3 regions of the Bacillus cereus group sp. RP43 genome follow, and region 3 is predicted to be linked to each of the others. Evidence: predicted binding sites of a transcription regulator. Region 3 holds the regulator's gene; each other region holds the start of a gene.

Region 1 (4,296 bases), 1.0 Mb from region 3:
GCCTAGTAATGTATCATCCTCATCAGAACGTGCTGTCAGCATAATAATTGGTACCGCTGACTCTTTTCTAATTCGTCTACAAACAGACCAACCATCTATTTCAGGTAACATAATATCTAACATAATTAAATCAATTGTATGTTCAGCAAATAATTCTAGCGCTTTTTTTCCATCTTCCGCTTCGATTACTTCAAAGCCTTCATTACGAAAATAATCACTAACAATTTCACGTAATCTTCTTTCATCTTCAACAAGTAATACTGTTTTATTCATATAACCTATCCCGCCTTTTTACTCTTTCAATCGAATAATACGTTGATTGGAGCTTCCGCGAAATGGAAGTGTTAAATCTTTTTTATCAAGTTCAAATCTTCCATCGACCAAAACATCCCCATAATGTAACAATTCTATCATATCATTATTTTGAGCACTCTGTATCTCTTCTAACGTGTAACCTGTATAAATCCATAGATTTTTTTTCAAATCCTTCACTGCTTTTGCTACTTTTTTCACTTCAGTAGCTTGAAAAAATGGATCTCCACCTGAAAATGTTACATCAGTTAATGAATTTTTTTCAATCTCTTTCACAATTTCTTCTACCGTCATTTCAGTCCCATTGCAAACATTCCATGATTTCGGATTATGGCAACCGATACAACGATGCGGACAGCCCGCAAAAAACACGACTGTCCGCAACCCTTCTCCATCTACTACACTATCATGAATGATATTCATAACTTTCATTTATGCTTCACCCGATCCATCTCTTCACTACGTTTCGCGCTATTCCATTTTGACATATCTCCTACAAGATATCCTGTTATGCGGCGAATTCTTTCTATTTCATTCTCATCTTCATTTCCGCAGCTCGGACATTCATTCCCGATAATGCCATGATAACTACAGCACTTACAACGATCGACAGGATGGTTAATTGAACCGTACCCTACTCCGTACTGCGCCATCGCTTGTACAATTTGCTTTAACGCTTTTTGATTATGCACAGCTGCACCATCTAGTTCAATGTACGTAATATGTCCGCCATTACAAAGAGCGTGGAACGGTCCTTCTAATCGAATTTTATCTATCGCTTGAATATTGTAATACACCGGTACATGGAACGAATTTGTATAATAATTATGATTTGTCACACCGCTAATTACACCAAATTCTTCTCTATCTTTTTTCACAAACTTTCCTGATAACCCTTCTGCTGGCGTTGCAATTACAGAGAAATTGAGTTGATGTTCTTCCATCGCCTTATCCATTCTCTCTCTCATAAAGGAAATAATTTCATATCCAAGCTTCCACGATTCTTCATTTTCTCCATGATGTTTTCCAGTTAACGCTACTAAACATTCTGCAAGACCGATAAAACCAAGACTTAACGTCCCTTGTTTTAAAATCGGTGCCACAGCATCTTCAGGTTGTAACGACTCTCCACCACGCCATACACCTTGTGAATATAAGAACTGAAAATCTCTTGCTCTCTTTGTACATTGATAAGCAAATCTCTCTAATAATTGCTTAACGCCTAAATCTAAGTAATAACTTAGCGCTTCAAAAAACGCTTCTTTTGAACCACTAATTAGCGCTAATTTCACTAAATTAATAGAAGTAAACGATAAATTCCCTCTTCCAATTGCTGTTTCTTCTCCATGTATATTAGACATAACACGAGTACGACACCCCATATAACATACTTCACTTTCAGGTCGACCATCATAATGCACAGCATTAAACGGAGCATCTAAAAACGAAAAGTTAGGGAATAATCGCTCAGCGGTCGTTTCTAACGCTAATTCAAATAAATCATAGTTCGGATCACACTCTTCAAAGTTCACGCCTTTTTTCATTTTGAAAATTTGAATAGGAAAAATCGGTGTTTCCCCTTTACCAAGTCCAGCTTGCGTCGCTTTTAAAAGTTCCTTAATTAAAAGCCTTCCCTCTTTCGATGTGTCTGTTCCATAGTTAATAGAAATAAACGGTACTTGTCCCCCGCCCCTACTATGCATACTATTTGAATTATGAACGAAAGCCTCACACGCCTGATACGTATCATTTTCTGTCTCTTTCCATGCAAATTCCTCTATTTGTTCTTTCGTAAGCGGATATGACTGTAGTCGTTTTTTATGTCTCTCTACTGTTTTTCTCACATACGGCGCTAAATCAATATCAAAGAGTGCAAACGATTGACCACCGTGCTGCATATTTTGATTCGCCTGAAAAATAATTGAAGAAAGCGCCAACGCACTTTTAATGTCTTGCGGTTGTCTCATATGTCCATGTCCAGTATGAAAACCATTAGCTAGCATTTGCGCTAACGGAATTTGCGAGCAAGTCGTCGTTCCTGTTGCATAAAAATCTAAATCATGTGGATATAATATATTTTGATCTATCGCTTTTTTCACTTGATCTGATAATAATTTTTCTACTGCATAATACTTTGCGCTCTCAGATGCGAACGTTCCCATTACTCCCATTGGAGATCGACCATCTACATTTGCATTTTCCTGCATTAAATCTTGTTCATTACCGTGGATAATTGTCTCAAATACTTTCATTAATTCTTCTCCACGTACATTTTGTTTCAACATTCATAACCCTCCACCAACATGTTGTTGTCTTTTGATTAAAATCATACAACATATAGTTCTAGTGTTTTTGTGAAAAATGTAACATTCCTGTGAAAGTTTTTTTAAAAATTAATGACTTTTTCATTTATAAAAAAGAAATGTGCTCTTTACAAATGTATGGTACAATATACGGGAAAAACTCTTTTTACCCTTTATCAACACATTTGTATAAAGGAGACTGAACTCATGGTTATTACATATCTTTTATTTATCGTTGCCTATCTACTCGGTTCGATTCCATTTGCATTAGTCGTTGGAAAAATCGGTTATGGAATCGACATTCGTGAGCATGGAAGCGGTAATCTAGGCGGAACAAATACATTCCGTACATTAGGGAAAAAAGCAGGTTTTATCGTTACAATTGCTGACATTTTAAAAGGCACATTAGCAACAGCTCTACCGATTATTTTCGGATTAGATACGCACCCACTATGGTTTGGATTAGCCGCTGTTCTTGGACATGTCTATCCAATCTTCGCAAAATTCCGCGGAGGGAAAGCAGTTGCAACTTCTGCTGGCGTGCTATTATGCTACTCACCAGTTGTATTTGCAATATTAGCTGTTGTATTTTTCACCCTTTTATTTACAACAAGATACGTATCACTTTCTTCTATGGTAACAGCTGTCGTTGCTGTTATTGCATCAATTGTTAGCGGGGATAAAATCTTCATTATTGCGATGTGTTTATTAGCTGGTATGGTTATTTATAAACACCGTGCAAATATTGGACGAATTATAAATAAAACTGAACCAAAAGCAAACTTTTCAAAAAAGCAAAAATAAGATCGTAACCCACATAACGCAAAAAGAAAACGTGAAGCATATTAATAGCGTCTTTTTGCGTTATTTTTTATACTTAAGAAAAAGCAACATAATTTGGAGGAACTATACATGAATCTTTCCGTAACAAAAGAAGCAGCACAATGGTATAAAAACGAATTAAACTTACAATCGGGTGAAACACTACGCCTTTTCGTACAATACGGCGGTTGCAGTACTGTGCAAAAAGGACTTTCTTTAGGTATTCGTAAAGATGACCCTGCACATCCTGCTGTTCAAACTCAAGAAGAAGGTATTAACTTCTTTATTGAAGGCGATGATGAGTGGTTCTTCGATGGACATAATTTATCTGTTACACTTAACGACGGTGATGATTTCCCTCAATTTAATTATGAAAAATAAAAAAAGCGTGGCTTCTGCCACGCTTTTTTATTTCTTTTTAATTTCCTCATATTTCGCATACCACTCAGGATATAATTTTTTAAATGATACAGGGCGGAACCCTTCTTTTTTCGCACAAATATTCGTTGTACTTGCAGTAATGCAAAGCTCACCATCACCGTTATATATTTCATAACCATATACAACACGAAGCGGGCTCACAGTATCAATCCACGTTTTCACAATTGCTTTTTCTCCGTAACGCATCGCTTTACGATATGAAATTTGCAAGTCTAATACAGGAGAAATAATTCCCTCTTTCTCCATTTCAACATATGAAAATCCTAATTCTTGTATAAGTTTAGTGCGCCCAAGTTCCAGCCACACTAAATAGTTTGAATGGTAAACAACACCCATCTGGTCTGTTTCCGCATAGCGGATTTCAACTTCATATTCTGCTACAAACATTTCTATTCGCCTTCTTTCACTTCTGCTACCT
Region 2 (4,296 bases), 3.0 Mb from region 3:
GAACTGAGGGCAATGGGGTGGTCTGGTTCGCCTATTTTCCATAGGAAGCCATGGGGGTGTACAACGTATACATTTCATGAGGCGATGGATGGAAATGTATTAAATACAAAATTAATTTAAAAGAGGCTGTCCCTTTGGCAGCCTCTTTCTCTACATAACAAGTAAAAAAGAATTGTCCTTTTAAGATATAGAAACCAATGACCGTAATGTTTTTATTAGATGGGCATACGGTTCACCGACGAGCATAACGGTTTTATCTTCTTTGTAACCAAGTTTTTCATATAGTGAAAAAGCGCGTTTGTTTTCTAAATTAACAAGTAAGGCGATTTTTTCATGCCCTTTTTCAGTTGCATGAAGTTCAGCTGCATCGATTAATTTAGAGCCAATGCCACGTCCACTGTACATATTTGAAACTGACAACGTGTCAATATAATACTCATCAAGTTCAGCTTCTTTTTCTAACGTAATGGATTCGTCTTCATGTAGTTCTCTTAAGTAGTGTATGATTGGTGCATCAAGTTGTTCAGTGTCACTACCGTGATAAACGACAATAACCCCAACTACTTTTCCATCTTGTTCAGCCACTAAACAGTTTTCATAGCTCAATCGATTATTTTCTTTTGTGAACCATGTTTCAAGTCCTAGTATTACTTTTGCTTCAATTGTGCTACCTGTGATTTTTTCAGCAATTTCGTGCAGAGCGTCATACAGTAAAGGTGCTACTCCTACCGCATCTGTCTTTTTTGCTTTCCGAATCATAGTATCCCTCCTAGTTCTATGTGTATATTGTAGCATAAAATAAAATAACAAACAGTGGCGTATACAGAGTGTCAAAAAGTTTGATATAGAGAAGTAGCTATGTTAGTATATGATATTTAGTGCGAATATAATAAAGTGATATAGATATAAAAATAATGAAAGTGAATTACATAATAATAAAGGGATAATTTTACCGTTGTCGACCTATAGAAGATGCGATAAAATAAACTATTGCAGAGAGGTGAAATACATGGATAAACAATTAGCAAATACAATTTTGGATCAGCTGAAAAATGATGAAATAAAGGAGTATGTTGCGACAAAAGATGTATTTTATACGTTCAGAGAAGTTGTTGTAAATCGAGAAGATTTTAAACATATTATCGGGAACGCACAGCGCGGTGGACAGGTAATTTATACATATTCAGAAACACCACGTTCATAAATCGAAGATAAAGGAGAGGAGAATTATGGGAGATTTTAAACAAGGCATATTGCCACATTGGGATTATATGTGGAAAGATAGAGCTGGGAATAGGTTTATGGGAATGGTTATGTATCCAGAGAAACGAAAATGTTCAGCAAAAATGCTTCAGAAAATAAAAGGGGCGTATGAACAAGCAGTAGAAATTAAAGTAACGGTACAAGTTCAACATACATATCAGTACGTAGAAGGAATGATCGTATACTTTGATGAAGAAGCTCCTGTATGTACAATGCTCGATAAAGATGAGAATCCACATCATATATTTGTAAAAGATATTTTGCGTATTGAGCACCCTGAATAATTTTTTTCATAAATAAATTGAAGTTCCATAATAATAATCTTTTTCTATAATAGTTATCTTTTAGTATGTAACGAGGAACGAAAGAATATGTATAATATTTAATAAAGTAAAATTGATAAATGTAATCGTTTGTTAGAACAGATTATCGTTTAATATCTGTTCTTTTTTGCGTGATGCTGGAGAAATATATTACTCCAGCATTTACTGTTTTATGACAAAAAATATTGTTAACTTTTTTTAAAATAAGGTTAAATTCGTTGACAACTTTTTTGAAAAGCACTTTATTGACATGAGTTTTAGAATGTTGTTTCATAGTCTTTGTATTGAAAAAAATCGACGGTCATGTCGAAAAGTAAAAGTTAAAAAAAGAAAGAATTTATACATATATCTTGTGTCTTATTTTGAAACGTAATACAATATATAGAGAAATCAAGAAACGACATACAGAGAATATAGATTGGAGAGGGAGGGTCGGAAATGTTAGTTGCATATGATTCTATGACAGGAAACGTGAAGCGTTTCATTCACAAATTAAATATGCCGGCCGTTCAAATTGATGAAGCTCTAGTATTAGATGAAGACTTTATTCTTATTACGTATACAACAGGTTTTGGCAATGTACCGGAACGTGTTTTAGACTTTTTAGAACGCAATAATGAAAAATTAAAAGGCGTATCTGCAAGTGGCAATCGTAATTGGGGAGACATGTTTGGTGCAAGTGCTGACAAAATTTCTACTAAATATGAAGTGCCTATTGTATCAAAATTTGAGTTATCTGGAACAAATAATGATGTAGAATATTTTAAAGAAAGGGTGCGGGAGATTGCGACACATTGAACTGAATAATGAAATCACGCAAATGCAGGACGGTTTTTATCAGCTTCATAAAGATAAAGAGGCATTAGAAGTCTTTATGGAAGAAGCTAGAGAGAATACCGTTCCTTTTAATAGCGTGGCAGAGCGAATGGAGTATATGAAAGAACATGATTACTATTACAATGTTCTGGACGAGTATAGCTTGGAGGAAGTAGAAGAAGTATATAACATCGCTTATGGTGAAAACTTCGAATTCCAATCTTATATGGCAGCGTCTAAGTTCTACAAAGATTATGCGTTAAAAACGAATGATCAAAAACAATACTTAGAAAGCTATGAAGATCGTGTAGCAATTGTGTCATTATACTTAGGACGCGGTGATGTTGCGAAGGCAAAACAATTCGCAAGCATGATTGTAAAACAAAACTACCAACCGGCGACACCAACCTTTTTAAATGCGGGAAGAAGCAGAAGAGGAGAAATGGTGTCTTGTTTCTTGTTAGAGATGGACGATAGCTTAAATTCAATCGGCTTTAACATTAATACTGCAATGCAATTATCAAAAATTGGCGGGGGAGTAGCTTTAAACTTATCTAAGCTACGCGCACGTGGTGAGCAAATTAAAGGTATTGATAACGCTGCAAGTGGTGTAGTACCTGTTATGAAATTGCTTGAAGATTCGTTTTCATATGCGAATCAACTTGGCCAACGAAAAGGTGCCGGCGCAGTATACTTAAACATCTTCCATTGGGATATTATTGAATTCCTTGATACAAAAAAAATAAATGCCGACGAGAAGAGCCGTATTCAGTCTCTATCAATCGGAATTATCGTTCCAAGTAAGTTCTTTGAGCTTGCTGAGAAAAACGAACCTTTCCATGTTTTCGCGCCTTATACGGTGTTTAAAGAATATGGCAAGCATTTAGATGATATTGACATTGACGAAATGTACGATGAATTAATGAGCAATCCGAAAGTGAAGAAGAAGCCGCTAGATATTAGTGCACGTGATATGCTTATTAAAATTGCAATGATTCAGCTTGAGTCTGGTTACCCATACTTAATGTTTAAATCAAATGCAAATAACCAGCATCCACTGAAGGATATTGGAACTGTGAAGATGTCGAACTTGTGTTAAATATGTAGCACCTTCTAGTAGAAATGCTAGTCGAAAACTCCGTTAAACGGGGAAAGCCTCAAGTTTGAGGTAACCTACCGTGCTAAATCTTATCTTAGAATGAAAATAGAAAAGTTCAGAATGTATCTTATTATTTTGTATAGCAGAGTTATCGGACAACATAAAGTAATAAGAGACTTTCTGAAAGATTAAGATAAGTAAAAGCCTAACGACTATCCCTTATGGGAGTAGAGCGCAAGCGATTGGCGTTCGAAAAGCGGAGCACCTAACCAGGTAATGCTGTAGGTGATGATATAGTCTGTCCTGTATGGTGACATACAGCAGTTGCATGAGCAACGGACTGAGGAGTAGCGAACTCGGTTGAACATTCGAGACAGAAATCTTCCAGCTTCAAGAAACTTCTGAAATAAATGATTACGGTACAGAAGACATTATCCGTCGTGATATTAACTGTAACTTAGGATCGTTAAATATCGTAAACGTAATGGAAAATAAAGAAATTCGTGAAGCAGTTCATGCGGGAATGGAAGCTTTAACAGCTGTTTCTGATATGACGATCATTCCGAATGCCCCAACTGTTAAAAAAGCAAATGATGAGCTTCATTCAGTTGGACTTGGAGCAATGAACTTACACGGATATTTAGCAAAAAATAAAATCGGTTATGAAAGTGCAGAAGCGAAAGAATTCGCTCGTACATTCTTTATGATGTTAAATTACTACTCGATTGAGAAAAGTATGGAAATCGCTAAAGAAAAAGGCGAGACATTTAAAGACTTCGATAAGTCTGATTATGC
Region 3 (4,296 bases):
AACGCATTCAAGGGGGATAACATATTATGACTCGTGTGGCAATTAATGGATTTGGACGTATTGGGAGAATGGTGTTTCGTCAAGCAATAAAAGAAAGCGCATTCGAAATTGTAGCAATCAACGCAAGCTATCCGTCCGAAACGTTAGCACATTTAATTAAATATGATACAGTACATGGTAAGTTTGACGGAACAGTGGAAGCATTTGAAGATCATTTATTAGTAGATGGGAAAATGATTCGCCTTTTAAACAACCGCGATCCAAAGGAATTGCCTTGGAAAGAATTAGGTGTTGAAGTTGTAATTGAAGCAACTGGTAAATTTAACTCGAAAGAAAAAGCAATTCTTCATGTTGAAGCTGGAGCGAAAAAAGTTATTTTAACAGCACCTGGTAAAAATGAAGATGTAACAATCGTAGTTGGTGTGAACGAAGACCAATTAGATATTACAAAACATACCGTTATTTCAAATGCATCTTGTACAACAAACTGTTTAGCGCCGGTTGTAAAGGTGTTAGATGAGCAGTTCGGAATTGAAAACGGTTTAATGACAACTGTTCACGCTTATACAAATGACCAAAAAAATATTGATAACCCACATAAAGATTTAAGAAGAGCGCGTGCTTGCGGACAGTCTATCATTCCGACAACGACGGGTGCTGCGAAAGCGCTTGCAAAAGTTCTTCCGCACTTAAACGGAAAACTTCATGGTATGGCACTTCGTGTACCAACACCAAACGTGTCTCTTGTTGATTTAGTAGTAGACGTAAAACGTGATGTAACAGTTGAAGATATTAATGAAGCATTCAAAACTGTTGCAAACGGTGCGTTAAAAGGAATTGTAGAATTCAGCGAAGAGCCTTTAGTGTCTATCGACTTTAATACAAATACACACTCAGCTATTATTGATGGTTTATCTACAATGGTAATGGGTGAGCGTAAAGTGAAAGTACTTGCTTGGTATGATAACGAGTGGGGCTACTCTCGTCGTGTTGTAGATCTTGTAACGTTAGTTGTAGATGAATTAGCAAAACAAGAAAATGTACAACATATTTAAGTGAAATAGGGGGAGGGCAAGTGAATATTTGCCTTCTTTTTTTATTTTTTTCTGAAAAGAAAAAAATTATAGGAGTATATTTTCAAATAGTGGACAGACCAAAAAACGTTGTGATTACTGTATTTGTGAATCATTTATTTTTTTTGGGGAAAAGTAAAGAGGAAATTATGACAGAAAATCGAAAAAACTGTTGTTGCAAAATGAAAATAAACAAAGTATACTAACACTCGTAAACTTAAGAGCTGAGGTACGTAGTCACTACTTAAAGGGTTAGGACCTCTCTGGACTAACTTTCCCCCGTGGTAGTGGAGCAAGCCAAATTGCAAATTAGTTTTCAATTCGAACAGTTAGAATAAATTTACAAGGGGGAACTGTAGAATGGATACTATGGATACGATGGGTCGTCACGTGATCGCTGAACTTTGGGATTGCGATTTCGACAAGCTTAATGACATGCCGTATATTGAACAATTATTTGTGGATGCAGCACTGAGAGCTGGTGCTGAAGTGCGTGAGGTTGCTTTCCATAAATTTGCACCACAAGGTGTAAGTGGAGTAGTAATTATCTCGGAATCACATTTAACAATTCATAGCTTTCCGGAGCACGGTTACGCAAGTATTGATGTTTATACTTGTGGGGATCGTATTGATCCAAATGTTGCTGCAGAATATATTGCAGAAGGTTTAAACGCGAAAACGCGTGAGAGCATCGAGCTTCCTCGAGGCACTGGTAGCTTCGAAATTAAGCAGAGAGAAACAAAAGCTCTTTAAAAAAGAACATAATTGATTTAAAATGTAAAGAGGTGTATAATGCACCTCTTTTTTAGTTTATATAAAATAGGATCACGATATGTAATAACTTAGAGTGGTCATTGTAGAAGAATGAGTTATATAATATTGTATATATATTTTCACATGTAGGTGAGTAGCGAAGAATAAAGATTATATTGTAAAGGAGTGAATGAATTGCGTTGTCCATCCTGTTTTCATAATGGCACAAGAGTGTTAGATTCGCGTCCGGTAGACGAGGGGCGCTCTATTCGAAGAAGAAGAGAGTGTGAAAGTTGTTTAAGTCGCTTTACGACATTTGAAAGAGTAGAAGAATCACCTCTTATCGTTGTTAAAAAAGAAGGAACACGAGAAGAGTTTAATAAAGAGAAAATTTTACGCGGTTTAATTAAAGCGTGTGAAAAAAGACCTGTATCTTTAAGGCAGTTAGAGGAAGTAACACAAAGTGTGGAGCGTGAACTTCGTAACTTAGGTATATCAGAAGTGAAAAGTGATATGATTGGTGAAATTGTTATGGAAGAACTTCGTGATATTGATGATGTTGCTTACGTACGTTTTGCTTCTGTGTATCGTCAATTTAAAGATTTAAATGTATTTATTGAAGAATTAAAAGATATACTGCAAAAAGAGAGAGAGTAGAAAGAACCTCTTTATATACTGTAAGTAAACGAGATAAGAGAGCTAGAAGCGGAAGCTAATAGCTCTTTTTCGCTAATAAATTATATAATAAGGATAGAACGAGTGAAATATAGGTTAGATTGGATGAGAGAAAGGAAAAGCAAGAATGGAAAAACAGTCATGGATGGAGCTATTGCCGATTGATCGTTATAAAGTAAGTGCAAAAGGGTTGTTACATAATTACGACCGGAAAGTATTAACGATGTTGTATCAGCCGTTAATAGGTAGTAGAGCTTTTAGCTTATACATGACGCTATGGGGAGAGTTAGAGCAAGATCGTGTGTTTGGAAAAGAGAATACACATCACTCCCTTATGGTGACTATGCAAATGCAACTTCCTGAAATATATGGGGAACGAGTAAAGTTAGAAGCGATTGGTCTTTTAAATGTATATATTAAGAAAGAAAAAGATATTCGAATGTTTATATATGAATTGCAACCACCTTTATCTCCGAAGCAGTTTTTTGATGATATTGTTTTAAGTATCTTTTTATATAATCGCTTGAGTCGGACAAAATACAACCAAGTAAAGCAATATTTCTTAGAGGAAGAATTCGATTTTGCTTCTTATGAAAATGTTACGCGCTCCTTCAACGATGTATTTGATTCGTTTAACCCAGGTCAGTTTGAACATGCGCAAGAAGAACTGCGTATCCCGAAAACGACAACTATGCCAAATAACGAGAATGGGGATGCACCGAAAGTTTGGAATGATTTCTTTGATTTCTCTTTATTTGTAGACGGACTATCAGCGCTTGTTCCTAAAAAGGCGATTACAGATCAAGTGCGAGAATGTGTCATTACACTCGCTTATGTGTACGGTGTGGATGTGTTATCGATGCAAAATATCGTTCTTGGCGCAGTGACAGAGAGGCAAACTATTGATATCGAAAGGCTTCGGAAGGGAGCACGCGATTGGTATCAATTTGAAAATGGTCAAGCACTACCTGTATTAAGTGAAAGGGTGCAACCTCATGCTGCTCGTACAATGAAAGAGAAAGAGCCATCTACGCAAGAAGAGATGCTAATGAAGCAGTTAGAGGAAATCTCGCCAAAACAACTATTGAAAGAGATTTCAGGCGGTGCAGAGGCAACGAAAGCGGACTTGCAAATCGTTGAGGATGTAATGATAAATCAAAAATTAACGCCAGGGGTTGTGAATGTACTTATTTATTACGTTATGCTACGCTCAGATATGAAGCTTGCTAAAACGTATGTCGAGAAGATTGCTGGACATTGGGCACGAAAAAAGGTCGGTACAGTAGGCGAAGCAATGGCGCTAGCGAAAGAAGAGAATCGTCAATATCAAGAGTGGGCCGAGACGAAGAAGAAAGGCCGAACAGCTAAGAGAACGGTGCGTAAAGAAATGGTGCCTGATTGGCTTAAAGAAGAACCGAAAGAACAAGCGAAAGAAACTGTGGAAAATGACGTAAGTGTGGAAAAAAAGGCAAGTATGTTAGAAGATGAACGAAAACGATTAGAAGAAGTATTGAAAAAATATAAGCGTGATTAATAGAAGAGAATGAACGCTCTTTGAGGTGAGGAAATGGAGCATATTCAAAATTCGTTTGCGAAGTTAATGGAAAATAAAAACTTTAAAAATAGATATGAAGTGTTAAAAGCGGAAGTAATGGCGCACCCACGTGTGAAAGAATTTATAGACGAACATAAAGGTGAAGTAACGACTTCGATGATTGAACGAAGTCTTGTGAAGTTATATGAATACATTGGACAAAGTGTAGGGTGCGCTGATTGTCCAAATTTAGGGTCATGT

The links. Region 3 encodes NrdR, which represses ribonucleotide reductase genes. Its sites were predicted from a motif close to AACACNATATATNGTGTT; they were not measured.
Region 1: QCI75_RS09830 (anaerobic ribonucleoside triphosphate reductase) is a predicted target of NrdR. The motif match lies at 2,640-2,657, and genes of this name have one in related genera.
Region 2: nrdI (class Ib ribonucleoside-diphosphate reductase assembly flavoprotein NrdI) is a predicted target of NrdR. The motif match lies at 1,958-1,975, and genes of this name have one in related genera.

What each region holds. Positions count from the first base shown of each region.
Region 1 is NZ_JARVHQ010000001.1:1,863,901-1,868,196, reverse strand. Features, by position in the region: gene QCI75_RS09840 (response regulator transcription factor) at 1-273, opposite strand, end outside; gene nrdG (anaerobic ribonucleoside-triphosphate reductase activating protein) at 292-744, opposite strand; gene QCI75_RS09830 (anaerobic ribonucleoside triphosphate reductase) at 741-2,597, opposite strand; gene plsY (glycerol-3-phosphate 1-O-acyltransferase PlsY) at 2,823-3,419, shown strand; gene QCI75_RS09820 (HesB/YadR/YfhF family protein) at 3,528-3,818, shown strand; gene QCI75_RS09815 (acyl-CoA thioesterase) at 3,846-4,265, opposite strand.
Region 2 is NZ_JARVHQ010000001.1:3,860,416-3,864,711, reverse strand. Features, by position in the region: gene QCI75_RS20170 (histidine phosphatase family protein) at 1-120, shown strand, start outside; gene QCI75_RS20165 (GNAT family N-acetyltransferase) at 181-759, opposite strand; gene QCI75_RS20160 (hypothetical protein) at 1,010-1,204, shown strand; gene QCI75_RS20155 (hypothetical protein) at 1,230-1,547, shown strand; gene nrdI (class Ib ribonucleoside-diphosphate reductase assembly flavoprotein NrdI) at 2,025-2,384, shown strand; partial or broken gene QCI75_RS20145 (ribonucleotide reductase N-terminal alpha domain-containing protein) at 2,371-3,498, shown strand; gene QCI75_RS20140 (ribonucleotide reductase large subunit) at 3,881-4,296, shown strand, end outside.
Region 3 is NZ_JARVHQ010000001.1:845,229-849,524, forward strand. Features, by position in the region: gene QCI75_RS04405 (glyceraldehyde-3-phosphate dehydrogenase) at 27-1,055, shown strand; gene speD (adenosylmethionine decarboxylase) at 1,443-1,826, shown strand; gene nrdR (transcriptional regulator NrdR) at 2,022-2,483, shown strand; gene QCI75_RS04420 (replication initiation and membrane attachment family protein) at 2,629-4,035, shown strand; gene dnaI (primosomal protein DnaI) at 4,069-4,296, shown strand, end outside.